4 linked regions of the Microbulbifer sp. A4B17 genome follow. The protein of the gene in region 1 interacts with the protein of each later gene in a pairwise test. Links are inferred from orthologs where the notes say so. Each region holds a gene or a part of one and is shown in the gene's direction. Other genes may lie near its edges.

Region 1 (4,884 bases):
CCTTTACCTCCTTGGCACCAGCCTCATTGGTGAGTTTAAGGCCTATAAAGCAGGCCATGCACTCAACAACAAATCCCTCCGCAACCTGATGACACAGAAGGATGCCTGGGAAATGGTCACCTTTGAAGGTGAGCAGGAAGAGGCTCCGATCTCTTATATCAAGCCTATTTTGGCAGTTTGATACTTTTGCAGGAAGCCGGCATTATAGTGCCGGCTTTTTTGTATGATTGTTTCACAGAGAAAGCCTGTAGATTTTTGGTATTCTTTTTGGTTTGGCACCTCACCTTATAGTGGGGACTAACGAAAATTAAAAATGTCGAACTCCTCACAGCCCCTATGAAAGTAATCCTGGTCAATGAGCGCGGTGCGACTCGCAGCTTTAATTTCGGCAGCTTGAGTAAAGCTCTGTTGGGCTTGTGTCTGCTGAGCCTGCCTGTGGGGGCATTTTTGCTGGGGGCCAACCTGCCGGTTACCAAAACCGATCTGTTTGATTCCCGAACTGCCAAGGCTTGGAGCCGCGCCCTGCGCAAGCAGCAGGACGAAATTGCTGAAGCCGATAGGGAGGCGCGGGAGCAGCTCGCAGCCCTCACGCTTAAACTCGCTGAGTTGCAGGCACGTTTAACTCGCCTGGATGCGCTGGGTGAGCGTTTGACCTCTGTAGCCAATCTCGATGAAGGGGAATTTGAGTTTGGCAGTGCACCGGCTATCGGTGGACCGGAAGATACCGGAATTGCAGGCGCATCCGAACTGCCATATCAGCCACCCGAATTCCTAGATGTTATTGGAGATCTCTCTCACCAGATTGAAGATCGCCAGATGCAGTTGAATACGCTCGAATCCCTGATGGCTAACCTCAAGCTCGAGGATGAGCAATTCCTGGCAGGCCGCCCTATCAGCAAGGGGTGGATGTCCTCCCGCTATGGTTATCGTACCGACCCTTTCACCGGCCGCAGAACCTGGCATAAGGGTGTGGATTTTGCTGGCAAGATGGGCTCTGACGTTGTTTCAGTAGCTGCAGGCGTTGTTACCTGGGCCGATGAGCGTCACGGCTATGGCCAGCTGGTGGAGATCAATCACGGTAATGGCTACTCCACTCGTTACGGGCATAACAGTGAGCTGAAAGTGGGGTTGGGTGATGTAGTCAAGAGGGGCCAGGTCATTGCCCTGATGGGCTCCAGTGGCCGCTCTACCGGGCCCCATGTCCATTTCGAGATTTACAAGAATAACCGCACGGTTGATCCGGCCACCTATATCCGCCGCACAGGCAGATAAGAACTATCCTTCCTTTACGCGTAATTGTTGGCAGCTTGGCATAAGAGTTGCCAGCGCTTGCGCCTTCCTGTTTACTTGCACCCCTCGCATAAAGGAGCGTCGGTGCATTGATCTGCCCGATATTAGCGCCGACAGCGCAAATAAGATAAGTGGTTTCTAGATAATGATTGGCAAACTGATTAAATCGGTCTTTGGTTCAAAAAATGACCGCGAGCTGAAGCGCATGCGACGCGTCGTGGAAAAGATCAATGCTCTGGAAGAGGATTTTCAGAAGCTTGACGATGCAGGCCTGCGGGCTAAAACAGATGAGTTCAGGCAGCGTCTCGCTGATGGGGAAAAGCTCGATCAAATTCTGCCCGAAGCGTTTGCCGCAGTGCGCGAAGCGGGCCGCCGGACTATGGGCATGCGCCATTTCGATGTCCAGCTGATAGGCGGTATGACCTTGCATGAAGGGCGCATCGCAGAAATGCGCACCGGTGAAGGTAAAACCCTGGTTGCAACCTTGCCGGCATATCTTAATGCATTAGAAGGTAAGGGTGTTCACATTGTTACGGTGAATGATTACCTCGCTGCGCGGGATGCCAATTGGATGCGCCCGGTGTATGAATTCCTGGGTATGACTGTGGGAGTTATTGTTTCCCAGCAGCCGCCGGAAGATAAAAAAGCAGCATACGAGGCTGACATCACTTACGGCACCAATAACGAGTTTGGCTTTGATTACCTGCGTGACAACATGGTGTTGCGCAAAGAGGATCGTACACAGCGTCCTCAGAATTTCGCTATTGTGGATGAAGTAGATTCGATCCTGATCGATGAAGCCCGTACCCCGCTGATTATCTCTGGCGCTGCTGAAGATTCCTCTCACCTTTATATGGCGATGAATAAGCTGGTCCCTCAGCTGGAGCGCGCCGAAGAAGGTGGCGAGGGCCACTATACGGTTGATGAAAAAACCCGTCAGGTTGAACTTACCGAGCAGGGGCACTTATTGATCGAAGATCTGCTGTCACGCAGCGGATTAATGAAAGACGATCAATCACTTTACGCCCCTGGGAACCTGGGTTTGTTGCACCACGTGCATGCGGCTCTGCGCGCTCATGTACTTTTTAACCGCGATGTGGATTACATAGTGCAGAATGGCCAGGTGGTTTTAATTGATGAGCACACCGGCCGGACTATGCCCGGTCGTCGCCTCTCCGAGGGCCTGCATCAGGCGTTGGAAGCAAAAGAGAGTGTTCAGATCCAGAGTGAGAGCCAGACCCTCGCCTCCACAACCTTCCAGAATCTTTTCCGCTTCTACCCCAAGCTCGCCGGTATGACCGGTACTGCAGATACAGAGGCGTTTGAATTCCAGCAGATTTACGGGCTGGACGTGGTGGTAATTCCCACGAATAAAGAAATTCAGCGTGAAGATCTCAATGACCTGGTTTACCTGAGCCAGGAAGAGAAGATGGAAGCGATTATTGAGGATGTGAAGCACTGCCGTGAAAAGCAGGCTCCGATCCTTGTGGGTACTGCCTCTATTGAGACCTCGGAAGAGATGTCTCGCAATTTGCAGAAGGCCGGCATTAAGCACCAGGTCCTTAATGCCAAGTACCACGAGCGTGAAGCACAGATTATTGCCCAGGCGGGTCGTCCGGGTGCGGTGACTATCGCCACCAATATGGCCGGTCGTGGTACCGATATTGTTCTGGGCGGAAACTGGGAAGCTGAAGCGGCAGCCCTGGGGCAGGAGAAAGGCCGCGAGCTGACTGAAGCAGAATTGGCGCAGGTCAAAGAGGATTGGAAGGAGCGTCACGAGCAGGTTATTGAGGCCGGTGGTCTGCATATTATCGGTACTGAGCGTCATGAGTCCCGCCGTATTGATAACCAGTTGCGAGGCCGCGCTGGTCGCCAGGGCGACCCGGGTGTTACTCGTTTCTATCTCTCCCTGGAAGACAACCTGATGCGCATCTTCGCCTCCGACCGGGTGAAGAACTTTATGCAGATGCTGGGAATGGAGCGCGGTGAGGCGATCGAGCACCGTATGGTTTCCAACGCTATTGAAAAAGCCCAGCGCCGCGTTGAAGGGCGTAACTTCGATATTCGTAAACAGTTGCTGGAATACGATGATGTGGCCAATGACCAGCGTCAGGTGATTTACGGCCAGCGCAACGAACTGCTTGAGGCTGAGAGCATCAGTGACACCATCTCAGCTATTCGTGACGATGTGGTCGATGGCATTATCTCCAGCTCAATTCCGCCGCAGAGTGTGGAAGAGCAGTGGGATATCCCGGCCCTGGAGCAACAGCTCTCCGGAGAATTGGGTATCCAGCTTCCGGTACAGCAGTGGCTGGACGAGGACCGCACCCTGCACGAAGAGAGTCTGCGGGAAAAAATTGCTGCCGCTGCTCAGGAGGCATATACGGCAAAAGTTTCACGCATTGGTGAGTCTTCCGGTGATGCCAATTTGATGCCGACTATCGAGCGTCAAATTATGTTACAGGTATTGGATCAACTGTGGAAAGAGCACCTTTCCAGCATGGATCATTTGCGTGCGGGTATTGGCTTGCGGGCTTATGCCAACAAAAACCCCAAGCAGGAATTTAAGCGCGAGTCTTTCCACCTGTTCCAGAGCATGCTGGAGAACCTCAAGCATGAAGTAGTGCGCATCCTTGCCCACGTAGAGCCGATGACTCGTGAGCAGGCAGAAGAAATGGAGCAGCGCCGCCTGGAAGAGCAGCGCAAACAGCAGCTCGAACTGCAGCATGCCCAGGCTTCAGCACTTCCAAAGAGTGAACCCCAGGAACAGCAACCGGCGACTCCTGTACCGGAGCGCCGCGGTCCTAAAGTTGGAAGGAATGACCCCTGCCCCTGCGGCTCCGGGAAGAAATACAAGCAGTGTCACGGCAAGCTGGCTTCCTCTACTCAGAGTTAAGTTTCCACTGCCTGGATTTAGAAATACCCTGCTTAGCAGGGTATTTTTTTAATTTCGATAAGAATTATCTGCGGATATCTCGAGTTATTCCGCAGATAAGTTCATTTTTGACTTGCCTTGGTTAAGAGCGGCTTTGATAATGTCTGCCACCTATTCATTTCTGCAATTTCGCTCTAGTGAACTGCTTACAGGTTTGCAGAGTGTTGTGATAGCTCTAAGTCGTTATTCTTATGCCTGAATCACTTATACCCTCTGTTGAAGGGGTTCGTCTCGCCAGTATGCCCGCCAAGATCAAAGATTGGCAGCGCAACGACCTGTTGTTGGTTGAGCTTGCTGAAGGAACATCAGTCGCTGCAACGTTTACCCAGAATACTTTTTGCGCGGCCCCGGTTACTGTCGCCAAAGAACATATCTCCAAGGGGGGTGTGAGAGCTTTGGTAGTCAACGCCGGCAACGCCAATGCTGCCACTGGAGCCAGAGGGTTGGTGGATGCACGGGCTACATGTGAGGCCGTGGCAGATGCTTTAGAGATTTCTGCGGAACAGGTATTGCCTTTTAGTACCGGTGTGATTGGCGAGCACTTGCCAATGGATAAGTTGCTTGCTGCAATCCCAGATTCTGTAACGCAGCTTGATCCCGGTGGCTGGGAGTGGGCGGCCGAGGCCATCATGACTACAGATACCAGACCAAAAGTTGCG
Region 2 (4,539 bases), 3.0 Mb from region 1 along the record:
AACATACAGATATTTGGAGAGCTGCCTTTTGACCCGAATCCTGGGTATTGACCCCGGCTCGCGAAAAACGGGCTATGGAATTATCGATGTGGAGCGGGGCAAGGCCCGCTATGTGGCCAGTGGAGTGATTCGCATTCCAGAGGGACCCCTGCCAGAGCGCCTCAAACTGATTTTTGATGCTGTGAGCCAAATCGCTCAACAATACCGTCCAGCCCAGATGGCGATTGAAAATGTCTTTATGTCCAAGAGCGCCGGCTCCGCCCTGAAACTGGGCCAGGCCCGGGGGGCAGCTATTGTGGCTGGGGCAAACATTGGTCTGGAAGTAGCTGAGTATGAAGCCCGCAAAGTGAAGCAGGCGGTGGTCGGTAACGGTGCTGCGGATAAATTGCAGGTACAGCATATGGTTAAAACACTGCTGTCCCTGCCGGCATCGCCACAAGAGGATGCCGCCGATGCACTCGCCGTGGCACTGTGCCATATGCATACCGAGCAGACTCTGGTAGTTACCGCTGGCGGAGCGCGCAGTCGTTTTCGTCGTGGCCGTCTCAGTGTGTGATCGGCTGATAGAATTGGCTCCTATGTAGGGCGCAGACAAAATAAACCTGGAATAACACATGATTGGAAGATTGACTGGTACTCTGGCCGCTGTGCAGCCCCCCCTGTTACTGGTGGATGTACAGGGAGTAGGTTATGAAGTACTCGCACCCATGACCACGATTTTCGAACTGCCAGCCCTGGGCCAGTCGGTGCAGCTGCACACCCATTTGGCGGTATCCGAAACCGCCCAGCAGCTGTATGGCTTTATCCGCGATGGGGATCGCAAACTGTTTCGGACCTTGATCAAGGTAAGTGGAGTAGGCCCCAAGATGGCCCTGGCTATTTTATCCGGGCTGGACGGTACGGCCCTGGCCCGTTGTGTGTCGGAGGATAATGTAGCGGCGCTGGTTAAGGTTCCCGGTGTGGGTAAAAAGACCGCTGAGCGCCTGATCGTAGAGTTGCGGGATAAATTGACCCCGGACTTTGGCGACGCCAATGATATCCCTCTGATGGCCGCAGCTGCCGAACCCAAGGTGGATCACACCGGCGAGGCGGAGAGCGCTTTGGCTGCTCTGGGCTACAAGCCCTCTGAAGCCAGTAAAATGGTGGCCCGGGCCAGCAAGGAGCAGCCGGGTGCCGATAGTGCGGCCTTGATTCGCCTGGCCCTTAAGGGAATGGCCCCCGCTTAATCTGAGTGCCCTGGAGTTGTTGCAATGATTGAAGCCGACCGTTTGGTGGCACCGGGACCTGCGGGCCCCTCGGGCCAGGAAGAGCAGTACGACCGCGCTGTGCGCCCCAAAACCCTGGACGATTATGTGGGTCAGCCGGTGGTGCGGGAACAGATGGAGATTTTTATTCAGGCCGCCAAGTTGCGCAAAGAGGCCCTGGATCACACCCTGGTATTCGGCCCGCCGGGACTGGGGAAAACCACCCTGGCAAATATTATCGCCGCCGAAATGGGGGTGGCCATTAAGACCACCTCAGGCCCGGTACTGGAAAAAGCTGGCGACCTGGCGGCATTAATGACCAATCTGGAACCGGGGGATGTGCTGTTTATCGATGAGATCCACCGCCTCAGCCCCCATGTGGAAGAGGTCCTGTATCCAGCGATGGAAGACTACCAGCTGGATATTATGATCGGCGAAGGGCCAGCGGCGCGCTCTATCAAGCTCGACCTGCCACCCTTTACCCTGGTGGGGGCTACCACAAGGGCGGGTCTGCTCACCTCGCCACTGAGGGATCGCTTCGGCATTGTCCAGCGCCTTGAGTTCTATAACGTCGAGGATCTCACCAGTATCGTGCGCCGCTCAGCCGGTTTGATGGGGGTGGATATGGATGAGGGCGGTGCCTTGGAAGTTGCCCGTCGAGCCCGCGGTACTCCCCGAATTGCCAACCGCTTATTGCGCCGTGTGCGTGACTACGCGGAAGTTAAAGGTGATGGTGCCGTAGATTCCGCCATTGCCGATGCAGCCCTCAATATGCTCAATGTGGATTCCCGTGGCTTCGACCAGTTGGATCGCCGTATGCTATTGGCCATGATCGAGAAGTTCGATGGTGGACCGGTGGGAGTGGACAGTCTCGCTGCAGCGGTCAGTGAGGAGCGGGATACCCTGGAAGATGTGTTGGAGCCCTACCTGATTCAGCAGGGTTATATCGCCCGCACACCGCGGGGGCGAGTGGCAACTGGCCTGGCTTATGAACACTTCGGCCTGCCGAAGCCCGATAATAAGTAGTGAGAGAGGATGGAGTGAAGGAAGTTTTCAGTATTCCGCTGCGAGTTTATATAGAAGATACCGACGCGGGCGGTATCGTCTATTACGTGAATTATTTGAAGTATATGGAGCGCGCGCGCACAGAACTGCTGCGCTCCCTCGGGTATGATAAGCCGGCGATGCCGGAACAGGGGCTGTTGCTGGTGGTGCACTCCGCTGAGATCCAGTATCGAAGGTCAGCTCTCCTCGATGATGCATTGCGCGCTACGGCCTCGATTGGCAAACTGGGGCGGGCCGCAGTGACTTTTGAACAAAAAATCTGGCGCGGCGATGAGCTAATTTGCGAAGGCGTGGTCAAAGTTGCTTGTGTCGCTGACGACAGCCGCAGGCCCTGTGCCCTGCCGGAACCTATTTATTCAGCATTAAAGGCAGTTATTTAAGAAGATGAACGCCGGTGAACAACTTTCTCTTTGGGGGCTAATCCAGAACGCCAGCCTGTTGGTACAGTTAGTAATGCTGCTGCTGTTACTGGCCTCTGTGGTGTCCTGGGTCATGATTATCCAGCGCGGACTCTACCTGTCCCAGGCCAAGCGCTCCCTGAACAATTTCGAACGTCGCTTTTGGTCCGGTGCCGACCTGAACAAACTCTTCCGCGAAGGTAACGAGCGCGCAGAAAAAGGCCGGACCGATGGTGTTGAATCCCTTTTTCGCGCTGGTTTTACCGAGTTTACCCGCCTGCGCCAGCAAGGCAGCAGTGGCCCCGAAGCGGTAATGGAAGGCACTGAACGGGCCATGCGTGTGGCTATGTCCCGAGAGCAGGAAAAGGTGGAAATGAACCTGCCGTTCCTGGCAACCGTAGGCTCTGTCAGTCCCTATATCGGCCTGTTTGGCACCGTGTGGGGGATTATGAATTCCTTCCGTGGCCTCGCCACCATGCACCAGGCCACCATTGCCACGGTCGCACCCGGTATCAGTGAGGCGTTGGTGGCTACTGCTATGGGTTTGTTCGCAGCAATTCCTGCGGTGATGGCTTTTAACCGCTATTCCGCCAAGGCGGAGTCGCTGTTGTCCAGCTACGAAACTTTCGCCGAGGAGTTTTCCTCTATCCTGCACCGCAAAGTGCATTCCGGCTGAGTAGTGAGTAGGCGAGCCCTATGAGTGTGTTTCGCAAAGGAACCAAGAAGAAGCTGGTCTCCGAGATCAATGTGGTGCCCTACATTGACGTAATGCTGGTGCTGTTGATTGTCTTTATGGTCACGGCACCATTGTTGATGCAGGGGGTCAAAGTCGACCTTCCAAATGCGCCCTCGGCGCCGATGGAGGAAACCGATGAGGAGCCGCTGATTATTTCTGTGCGTTCCGATGGCACCTATTACCTGAATCTGGGGACTGACGAGCAGAGCGCCAAGTCGCTCGAAGAAATTAAACAAACGGTCGCTAAGGTATTGCGCCAAAAGCCGGGAACCCCGGTTTTGGTGTGGGGTGACACCGAGGCTCGCTATGGCCTGATCGTCAATGCCATGACCGAACTGCAGCAGGCGGGAGCGCCCAGCGTCGGCCTGGTGACAGAGCCACCTCAGGGGTAGGGTGCCGGTGAATAAAGGCTTTTATGCATTGGCGATTATCATCAGCCTCGTTTTGCACGGGGCGCTGATAGCTGCCATGACCTACGGCTGGGAAGCCAGCAGTATGCCCGAGCACAAACCGATGCCAAAGTTTGTGCAGGCAAAGCTGGTGACTATTGAAGCGGCAACACCGAAGAAGAAACTGCCGAAAAAGGTCGATAAAATAAAACAGCGTGCTGAGCGCGAAGCGGAGCAAAAACGCAAGGCTGAGGTCGAACGTAAGCGCCGTGCAGCCCTGGAGCAGAAGAAAAAACTCGAGGCGGAAAAGAAACGCAAGGCAAAAGCCGAAGCAGATCGCAAAGCGCAGGCAGAAAAGGCCCGCCGCGAGAAAGAACAGCAAGAGAAGGCGCGCAAAGAAAAAGAGCTGAAGGAGAAGCTGGCTCAAGAGCGCCAGAGTTCTTTTGATGAGGCACTTCAGGATGAAGAGGACCTGCTGGATGCGAATGAGGCCGAGCAAGCGGTGATGTCCGTTGGCCAGGCGATTCAGCAGCAGATTGAGGCGGTATGGAGTCGCCCGCCCAGTGCCCGAAACGGTATGCTTACCAAGGTAAAAATAAACTTTGTCCCCACCGGTCGGGTGGTGGCAGCTAATATCGTCGAGGGCAGTGGTAATGCCGCCCTGGATCGCTCGGTACTGACCGCCATTAAAAAGGTGGAAGTATTTC
Region 3 (4,500 bases), 990 kb from region 1 along the record:
ATTTGATCAGTTCGCGGGTTTCGCCCTCGTAGGGCTCTTCGCGGCCGCCGCTGAAGAAGAAGGTAACGTGGGCGTATTTTTCTGTCTCGGCGATGCGCAGCTGGGTTTTGCCCTCTGCAGACAAGTACTCGCCGAGGGAATTGACCAGGTTTTCCGGTGGGAAGGCACAGCTGGCGTGGATATCGGCAGCGTATTCGGTCGTCATGACGAAGTCCGTCAGCTGCGGCCTGGCTTTGCGCTCGAAGCCGCTGAAGTCCTGCTCGGTAAAAGCGCGGGTTAACTGGCGCGCGCGATCCGGGCGGAAATTCATAAAGATAAGGGAATCGCCGTCCTGGATAGGGGCGGGCTCGCCAATCACCGTTGGCGCGACAAACTCATCGTTTTCACCGCGCTCATAGGCCGAGGCCAGTCCTGCCAGGGCGTCACTGGCACTGTGCTTTGCTGTACCCAGGGTCAGCATGTCGTAAACGGACTCGGTGCGCTCCCAGCGCTGGTCGCGATCCATGGCGAAGTAGCGCCCGGCCAGAGTAGCCATATGGGCATTGCCGACGGAGTCACATACCTGCATCAGGCGCGCCAGGGAGGGTTCGGCACTGCGCGGTGGGGTATCGCGGCCATCGAGAAATGCGTGTACATAAATAGCGCGGGCGCCGCGCTGCGCCGCCAGGGTTACCATGGCAACAATATGGTCTTCGTGGCTGTGTACGCCGCCCTCGGACAGGAGTCCCATAATATGGACGGCGCCGTTGTTGGCGATAGCCTTATCTACCGCAGTGGTGTAAGCGGTATTACGGAAGAAGTCGCCGTCCTGGATGGCTTTGTTGATCCGGGTGAAGTTCTGGTAGACCACTCGACCGGCGCCCAATGTCATATGGCCGACTTCTGAGTTGCCCATTTGTCCATCGGGCAGGCCCACTGCCATACCGGAGGTCTGGATCAGGGTTTTTGGGCGGGTCGCCCAGATATTGTCCCAGACCGGAGACTTGGCTGCGTGAATCGCATTGTGCTCAGGATTGTCGCTGTGGCCGAAGCCGTCCAGAATCAGCAGGACCAGGGGGCGTTTTTGCGGGGCTTGCGTAGCGGCCATAACGACAGTATTCCTCTTCCGGGGGGTTAAATTGCGGACGCGGATTTTAACCTGTGGGGCTGGTATTTCACCATGTTATTTAGCTTAAGCCGGATTACATAGGGGCTGGGGCGGAAGGATTTGGCTGGTTAGAATTTCGCCATGATCGTGTATACTCCCGCCGGCATCGGGCGCTGCAGCGCCCTGTTGATAACCACTTGAGGATTTTGGGGGCGAAGTGGATTTTCTCGACTTTTTAGCTGAGCAGTGGCTGTTGGTCGGCCTGCTTGTGGCATTGCTTTACGCTTTTGTTTTGACTGAGCGATACAAGTCTGGTGAACCTGCGTCATTGCACGAAGTGACCAAGCTGATCAACAGCGATGGGGCCAAGGTGCTGGATATCCGCGATCGCAGCGAGTTCACCTCCGGTCATATCGTCGATTCCCTGCATATTCCCCACGGGGATGTTGCTGAGCGCATTGCTGAGTTGGAATCCTTTAAAGATAAAACCATTATTGTCGCCGACAAAATGGGGCAGCATGCAGGCCCGGTGGGACGAATGCTGAAGCAGAAAGGTTTCCAGGTGCGTCGTCTGCAGGGCGGCATGAGCGAGTGGGCTAACCAGAACCTGCCTGTCGTTAAGGGCAAAGGTTAACCTGAAGCATAAGTTTGACGGAGTTTTGTCATGCAGAATGTTGTCATTTATACCACCCGTTTTTGTCCCTACTGTGTCCGTGCCAAGCAGCTACTCGACAGCAAGGGTGTCGCCTATCGCGAAAGACCCGTGGATAACAATCCCGGCTTGCGTGCGGAAATGGCTGCCAAGGCGGGACGTCGTTCGGTCCCACAGATCTGGATCGGCGATAAGTATGTAGGGGGTTGCGACGACCTGATGGCGTTAGAGCGCGCCGGCCAACTCGACAAACTGCTGAAAGCAGCGGAGTCAGTAGAAAATTGACGCGGCCGCCAACATGCGGTCTCCAATATTTGCTATTTATCCGGTCCGGGCCTTGAAACGTTTTATCGAGGCCCCAACTGTTGAGTTATTACCGGAGTCTTTCTCACGGAAGGCATCAATAAACTTTTTATAATGAACAGGCTGTAACATGGCTGAAGAATTAAATGGCGCAGCGGCAAACGCAGAGGCTCCACAAGTACAATTTGCGATGCAGCGCATCTACCTGAAAGACCTCTCCTTTGAAACCCCGATGGGTGCCGAGGTCTTCAAAAAGCAGTGGAAGCCCCAGGTTAATCAGGAGCTGAACACCAAGACCGCGAAGATCGAAGACGATCTGTACGAAGTGGCTCTGACCCTGACTATCACCGTAAAGCTGGAAGAAGACACCGCTTTCCTGGTAGAGGTAAAACAAGCTGGCTTGTTCGGTATCAAAGGTCTGGAAGGTCAGCAACTGGCCCAGGCCCTGAACACTGCCTGCCCGCAGATTTTGTTCCCCTACGCCCGTGAAGTGATCGACAATGCCGTAGTCAAAGGTTCATTCCCTGCACTGATGTTGCCGCCGGTGAACTTCGACGCCCTGTTCGCTGCTGCCCTCGATAAGGCGCAGAAAGAGTCAGAAGGTGCCCAAGCGAATGCTTAATTCGCTTTAGCCCGGCTGGCACGATAAAAAGGTCCCTTAGCGGGGCCTTTTTTTATATCTGTAATCTCTCGGGGATAGCTTCCATTTTACTGACTGCCCCTCCGCAACCGCAGTACAAACCTGGAGCCGCTTATGCAGTGGGATCTGCCAAATCCATTTATCGCCAAAGTGACGGTTGGCGCCAAACATGTGGATGGCCTGAGTCATGCCAACAACGCGGAATATGTGCGCTGGTGTGAGGCCACCGCCTGGGCGCACAGCGCAGCCCTGGGCTTGGATGTCACGAATTATCAGCAGCTTGACCGGGGAATGGCAATTCGTCATGGCGAGTATGACTATATACTGGCGGCCAGAGAGGGGGAGGAATTGCTGTTTGGCACCTGGCTCACTGAGGTGGACGGGCGTCTGAATATGACTCGCCGCTTTCAGGTGTTTCGCGCCGCCGATAAGGCATTGGTATTGCGGGCCGAATGGCGGATGGTGTGCATTGAGCTTTCCACTGGCAAGCCAAAACGCATGCCGGCGATCTTCAAGGAAATTTACAGTCCGGCAGTGACTGCCCCGGAGGCTGAAAAAAATGAGTGAAGAGTTTGTATCCCTGACCAACAATTCAGGGGCGCTTAAGGACAAGACCATATTTATCACCGGCGCCAGTCGCGGCATCGGCCGGGCGATCGCCCTTAAGTGTGCCGCAGATGGAGCCAATATCGTGATTGCCGCTAAATCGGCAGAGCCCCACCCGAAGCTCCCGGGAACCATCTTCTCGGTGGCGGAGGAAGTGGAAATGGCCGGTGGCAAAGCCCTGGCCCTGCAGGTGGACGTGCGCGATGAGCAGCGGGTAGAGCAGGCTATGTCAGCGGCCGCCGACAAATTTGGCGGTATCGATGCAGTGATTAATAACGCGGGAGCGATCAACCTGACCAATGTCGAATCGACACCGCCCAAGCGCTACGACCTGATGCAGAGCATCAATAGCCGTGCGGTGTATCTCACCGCCCACCTGGCGATTCCTTACCTGAAAAAAGCAGACAACGCCCACATCCTCAGCCTCTGCCCGCCGCTGAATATCCAGCCTAAATGGTTGGGGCCCTTCGCTCCTTACGCTATGTCAAAGTTTGGTATGACCATTCTCAGCCTGGGTTTGGCGGAAGAGCTGCGCGAGGCGGGGATTAGTGTAAATACCCTGTGGCCGCGTACACTGGTGGCCACGGCCGCGATTGAATTTGCGGTGGGTAGTCGCGAGATGTTTGAGCAGAGCCGCAAGCCCGCCGTTATGGCCGATGCGGCCTACGAGATACTGACGACCAGAGATGTCGCCTTGAGCGGTCGCCAGTTAATCGATGAAGAGCTGTTGGCAGAGCGCGGTGTGAAGGATTTCACTGGCTATGCCCACAATCCAGCCAATGCAGACAACTTAACCAAGGATTTATTTCTCGACTGACGCTGGCAGGGGGTATTTGTGAGCAGCGACAGAAAGTTATTTAAAGACGCTCTCGGCGAAATGGGAGACGTCAAACCACTGGCACAGGAGCGCCGTGTCACTTTACGCAAGGAGCCGAAGCAATCTGAGTCGATGTTGCGGGAGCGCCGCGCCGCTGCTACGCGCCTGACAGAACGGGAAATGAACCCCCTGTCCGGTGAATATATCGATTTGGTAGAGCCATGGGATCCGTTGGAGTTCAAGCGCGATGGTGTGCAAAACGGGGTCTATCGCAATTTGCGCCTGGGCAAATACAGCGTAGATGCGCGCCTGGATTTACATCGCCATTCTGTGGAGATGGCGCGCAGGGCCGTGATGGAATTTATCCGTGATTGTGTTGAAGCGGATGTGCGCTG
Region 4 (4,301 bases), 290 kb from region 1 along the record:
ACACTCGGGTTTCCGGCTACATGTTTGAGGCAGCGCTGCAGGCGGGCCTGATTAATGCTGGCGTGGATGTCGCCCTGTTGGGGCCAATGCCGACTCCGGCGATTGCCTACCTGACCCGGACTTTCCATGCCGGTGCAGGTATTGTTATCAGCGCCTCCCATAACCCTTACCACGATAATGGCATCAAGTTTTTCAGCGCTGAAGGTTCCAAGTTACCGGATGAGGTTGAACTGGAGATTGAAGCCGCTCTCGAGTTGCCGATGGAGACCTCGGACGACCTCGGTCGCGCCTATCGTGTTGATGATGCAGCCGCGCGTTACATTGAGTTCTGTAAGGCTTCTACGCCCTGGGGTTTCTCCCTGGAGGGTCTGAAAATTGTTCTCGACTGCGCCAATGGTGCCACTTATCACGTAGCACCAATGGTATTTCGTGAGCAGGGGGCAGAAGTCAGCGTAATTGGAGCAGGTCCTGATGGACTCAATATCAATCTTGATTGCGGCTCCACTAAACCACAGCAGTTACAACGGGCCGTGGTTAAGCGCGGTGCGGACCTGGGGATAGCCTTTGATGGCGACGGGGATCGGGTGTTGTTCGTCGATGCCAATGGGGAATTGGTTGATGGCGATCAGCTGCTGTATATCATCGCCATGCACCAGCATAAATTCCTGGGAGGCTGCAGTGGTGTTGTCGGCACCTTGATGAGCAACTACGGTTTTGAGCTCGCCTTGCGCGAAAGCAAAATCCCGTTTGAGAGAGCTAAAGTGGGCGACCGACATGTGCTTGAGAAAATGTCAGTCAATCAGTGGAAGCTGGGAGGCGAGTCGTCAGGCCATATTATCTGTGCCGATGCTTCTACCACCGGCGACGGTATTATTGCCGCACTGCAGGTACTGCGTGGCCTGTGTGAGTTTGATGAGCCCTTGCATCAGCTTAAGTCCCGTATGACAATGTTCCCCCAGCACATGATTAATGTGCAACTGGCTCATCGCGATGGTGTTCTCGATCACACAGACGTTAAGGCCATTGTTGTCGATGCGGAACGCCAGCTGGCGGACAGCGGACGTGTGCTGCTGCGGCCATCGGGCACAGAGCCTCTGATCCGGGTAATGGTTGAAGGTCGCGACAGCGCCCTGGTGGAACAGCTGGCCAAAGATATTTCCTCCGTGGTGGAGCGAATAGGAAATAACTGATCTGCTGCGATTTAACCCGTAGTAAATCGGTCCTCTGGGGACGCAGAAGAAACTCGTATAATTTTGGTTGTATGTTGGCGTCAATGTCGCTAAGATTTGCGCCCCTTGAAGGAGCACACATGCGAACACCGCTAGTAGCAGCAAACTGGAAAATGAACGGCAGCCGCGAGTTTGCCGAACGTTTTTTCACCGAACTCAACCTCGAAGGTGTGAAGTCCGGTGTTGTTGTTTGCCCATCTTTTCCATATCTCGGCCTAGTGGCTGATGCAGCGGAAAAGAGCGGATGTTTTAGCCTGGGTGCCCAGGACCTTAGCCAGGAGCCCAAAGGGGCATTTACTGGTGAGGTTTCCGCTAGCATGTTGCTGGATTGGAATACCCGTTACGTTATTGTTGGGCATTCTGAGCGCCGTAGTCTCTACGGAGAAACCAGTGAGTTAGTGGCGAAAAAATTTGTTGCGGCCCAGAAGGCGGGACTGAATCCAATACTTTGCGTCGGGGAAACCCTTGAAGAACGCGAACAGGAGCGCACTCTCGAAGTGGTTGCTGAACAACTTAAAGCGGTTGCCGATATCATTGATTCGGCTGGCTGGAAGCAGTCCGTGATTGCCTATGAGCCGGTATGGGCCATTGGCACCGGAAAAACTGCTAGCCCTGATGAAGCCCAAGCTGTACATGCGTCTATTCGCTCGCAGTTGGGCGATTTGGGCGCTGAAGTACAGATTTTATATGGCGGTAGTGTAAAATCCGCAAATGCCAGGGAGCTTTTTGCCCAGGCAGATATTGATGGCGCCCTGGTGGGTGGAGCTTCGCTGGATGCCGGCGAGTTTGCTGAGATTTGTCGCGCTGCTGTTTGATTTAACAGCACGCGGGTTAGCGAATACTGAATAACGGGTTGTTTAGACCCCCGTAGAGAGTTTCCAGAAAATGGAAAAATTGGTATTAGTTGTACACGTTTTGACTGCGCTGAGCATTATCGGCCTGATTTTGCTGCAACAGGGTAAGGGTGCTGAAGCTGGTGCATCTTTTGGCGCGGGCGCGTCCCAGACAGTTTTTGGTAGCCAAGGTAGCGGAAATTTCTTTTCCCGCTTGACAGCAATTTTTGCGACGGTATTCTTCGTCACCAGTTTCGGCCTGGCCATCCTGGCAAGACAAAGTGCAGAAACTAATGTTGATGCGGACCTTCCGCAAATTCCAGCGGCGGTGGAGCAGATTGGCCCAGTCGATGAACTGCCGGCTATCGATAGCGATATCCCGCAGCTCGAAACAGATTTGGAAACTGGCGATATCCCACAGATTCCTACAGACAGTACCGGTTCAGAAGAACCCGCTGCTGGCCAGGAGAATGAGGAACAGCAGTAAAAGATTTTTGCCCAGGTGGTGGAATTGGTAGACACGCTATCTTGAGGGGGTAGTGAGCTATGCTCGTGCGGGTTCAAGTCCCGCCCTGGGCACCACACATGAAACTGAGAGAAAACCTCAGTTAAATCAAAGAGTTAAAAGGAGGCTTCGGCCTCCTTTTTTTATGTCTGGTACTCCGCTGGCACACAATTGGTACACACTCATGCACCTGTTGAAGCGGCCGGATAGCCCCCACCTTTACTTCAATCTACGCCTCCCTAAATCATCGCGGTTCTTGCGCTTCTCCTTACATACAGTTGACAGAGATAAGGCTTCTAAGAGAGCGTTATACCTAGCAAGGAAGGTCAAGCAATGGCACTGGTTGGGTATGGACTACGAACAGATAAAACGTAACGCCTATGAGCAGGCAATAAAATTTCGTGATGATTGGCTGGATGAGTTCTTTAGTGAAGGGGGATACGCTCTATATAGCTATGATGCAAAGCAGCTTTTAGCGGAGCATTTAGGGGAGAGTGTTGAGAGTGGTCCTCAGGTTGAATTGGATTTAGAGGAGACCGAGGAAGAGCTTCTTAGTAGAGGTGTAAGACCTGAAAGAAAGGCTACAACACTTCGGGCACGGATAGGGAAGTTACAGAGACAGTTATTGAGGGCTCAACAACGCCTTGTTTCTGGTTTGTCTACTCCCGATGAAGTTGAAGATGATTTAGTGGATTTACTCGGAGCCCAATTAACAATAGAAGCCCTTGAGCAACATAGGCGGCCTGAACGCGTTACCGAGTTGTTAAACACTACTAGCCAAGCAGCTTCGGCTGCCATAGCTGTTGATAAAGTAAGTAGTCCCTCTCCGAAATTCTCAGAGCTGTATCAAGGTTGTGTGGATAACAAGAAGGCCGAGACCATAGCGAACCCACTAGGGCAAGGAACCTATGATGCACTTCGTCTGGCCGCAGAGGATTTCTTGTGGGTATTTGGGGATATTTCTTTAAATGCTTTCAAGGTAAAGGATGCAATGCATTTTAGGGATGTGCTGCTGATAGGCCCAAGTAACAGAAAGAAATATCCCGATCTTACACCTGAGGCAGTTTTATCTGGTGATGCAGAGTTTGGTAAGAGGATGTCTGCTACCACGGTTGGGGAGCGCCTGCTCTATGTCTCTCAAATTTTTGAGTATGGGGTAAGGTTTGAGTACATCAGTAAGAATCCCTTTAAAGGCATTACGGTACAAAGGGATACTCCAAAGATGCCAGCTTACTCGCAGGAAGATTTGGAGCGTATCTTCAAGTCACCGCTATTTGTTTCTGGTAGTTCATACTGGAAGCGGTCTGCACGGCAGTCGCATTTTTGAGCGTTGATGATAGCGCTATTTACTGGTGCAAGATGTGGTGAGATAGCACAGCTTAGAGCCGAGGATGTAAGGGAGCAGGATGGTATTACTTACTTCAGCATCAATGATGAGGAGGGAAAGGCGGTTAAGTCTAAGGCTGCTATAAGGAAAGTCTGTTGTGGTCAACTCCAACCGGACACTTCTTTAAGCACATTTCTCAAATTCGATCGGGGCTAGGTCTCCCAGTGTTGTATGTATTCTGCGTGAGTTGTAATAAGCAATATAGGCCCTTACATCTGCTACCGCATCCTCCCTTGTCGGATAGAGGTTTCCCGTTAACCACTCCCGCTTCAAGCTACTGAAGAAACGTTCAGTCGGTGCGTTGTCCCAACAATTTCCCTTACGGCTCATTGAACACACCATCCCCT

The links.
Region 2: the proteins of secA (region 1) and ybgC interact in binary tests that used the Escherichia coli proteins (3 or more experiments, as listed by UniProt). The link is inferred for Microbulbifer sp. A4B17 from one-to-one orthologs.
Region 3: the proteins of secA (region 1) and secB interact in binary tests that used the Escherichia coli proteins (3 or more experiments, as listed by UniProt). The link is inferred for Microbulbifer sp. A4B17 from one-to-one orthologs.
Region 4: the proteins of secA (region 1) and secG interact in binary tests that used the Escherichia coli proteins (3 or more experiments, as listed by UniProt). The link is inferred for Microbulbifer sp. A4B17 from one-to-one orthologs.

The regions. Positions count from the first base shown.
Region 1 is NZ_CP029064.1:3,836,017-3,840,900, reverse strand. The notes cover bases 1,123-4,386. They hold secA (preprotein translocase subunit SecA), read left to right. Parts: upstream 1,123-1,435; coding sequence 1,436-4,186; downstream 4,187-4,386. Other genes in these bases: BTJ40_RS16875 (M23 family metallopeptidase), read left to right, coding at 1,123-1,272. Also shown: lpxC (UDP-3-O-acyl-N-acetylglucosamine deacetylase), read left to right, coding at 1-181; more of BTJ40_RS16875, read left to right, coding at 337-1,122; bifunctional glutamate N-acetyltransferase/amino-acid acetyltransferase ArgJ, read left to right, coding at 4,417-4,884. UniProt on the Escherichia coli protein: Required for protein export, interacts with the SecYEG preprotein conducting channel.
Region 2 is NZ_CP029064.1:811,000-815,538, forward strand. Bases 1,068-3,986 are described here. They hold ybgC (tol-pal system-associated acyl-CoA thioesterase), read left to right. Parts: upstream 1,068-2,284; coding sequence 2,285-2,689; downstream 2,690-3,986. Other genes in these bases: ruvA (Holliday junction branch migration protein RuvA), read left to right, coding at 1,068-1,226; ruvB (Holliday junction branch migration DNA helicase RuvB), read left to right, coding at 1,251-2,270; tolQ (protein TolQ), read left to right, coding at 2,694-3,383; tolR (protein TolR), read left to right, coding at 3,404-3,835; tolA (cell envelope integrity protein TolA), read left to right, coding at 3,843-3,986. Outside these bases: crossover junction endodeoxyribonuclease RuvC, read left to right, coding at 29-556; more of ruvA, read left to right, coding at 615-1,067; more of tolA, read left to right, coding at 3,987-4,539.
Region 3 is NZ_CP029064.1:4,825,264-4,829,763, reverse strand. What follows is about bases 1,039-3,918. They hold secB (protein-export chaperone SecB), read left to right. Parts: upstream 1,039-2,172; coding sequence 2,173-2,664; downstream 2,665-3,918. Other genes in these bases: BTJ40_RS21120 (NAD(P)-dependent oxidoreductase), read left to right, coding at 3,242-3,918; BTJ40_RS21125 (thioesterase family protein), read left to right, coding at 2,797-3,249; grxC (glutaredoxin 3), read left to right, coding at 1,752-2,024; BTJ40_RS21140 (rhodanese-like domain-containing protein), read left to right, coding at 1,305-1,721; gpmI (2,3-bisphosphoglycerate-independent phosphoglycerate mutase), read right to left, coding at 1,039-1,087. Outside these bases: more of gpmI, read right to left, coding at 1-1,038; more of BTJ40_RS21120, read left to right, coding at 3,919-4,105; DNA endonuclease SmrA, read left to right, coding at 4,124-4,500. UniProt on the Escherichia coli protein: One of the proteins required for the normal export of some preproteins out of the cell cytoplasm. It is a molecular chaperone that binds to a subset of precursor proteins, maintaining them in a translocation-competent state.
Region 4 is NZ_CP029064.1:4,121,453-4,125,753, reverse strand. Bases 1,151-3,831 are described here. They hold secG (preprotein translocase subunit SecG), read left to right. Parts: upstream 1,151-2,114; coding sequence 2,115-2,549; downstream 2,550-3,831. Other genes in these bases: BTJ40_RS18170 (hypothetical protein), read left to right, coding at 2,917-3,831; tpiA (triose-phosphate isomerase), read left to right, coding at 1,310-2,044; glmM (phosphoglucosamine mutase), read left to right, coding at 1,151-1,190. Outside these bases: more of glmM, read left to right, coding at 1-1,150; more of BTJ40_RS18170, read left to right, coding at 3,832-3,894. UniProt on the Escherichia coli protein: Subunit of the protein translocation channel SecYEG. Overexpression of some hybrid proteins has been thought to jam the protein secretion apparatus resulting in cell death; while this may be true it also results in FtsH-mediated degradation of SecY.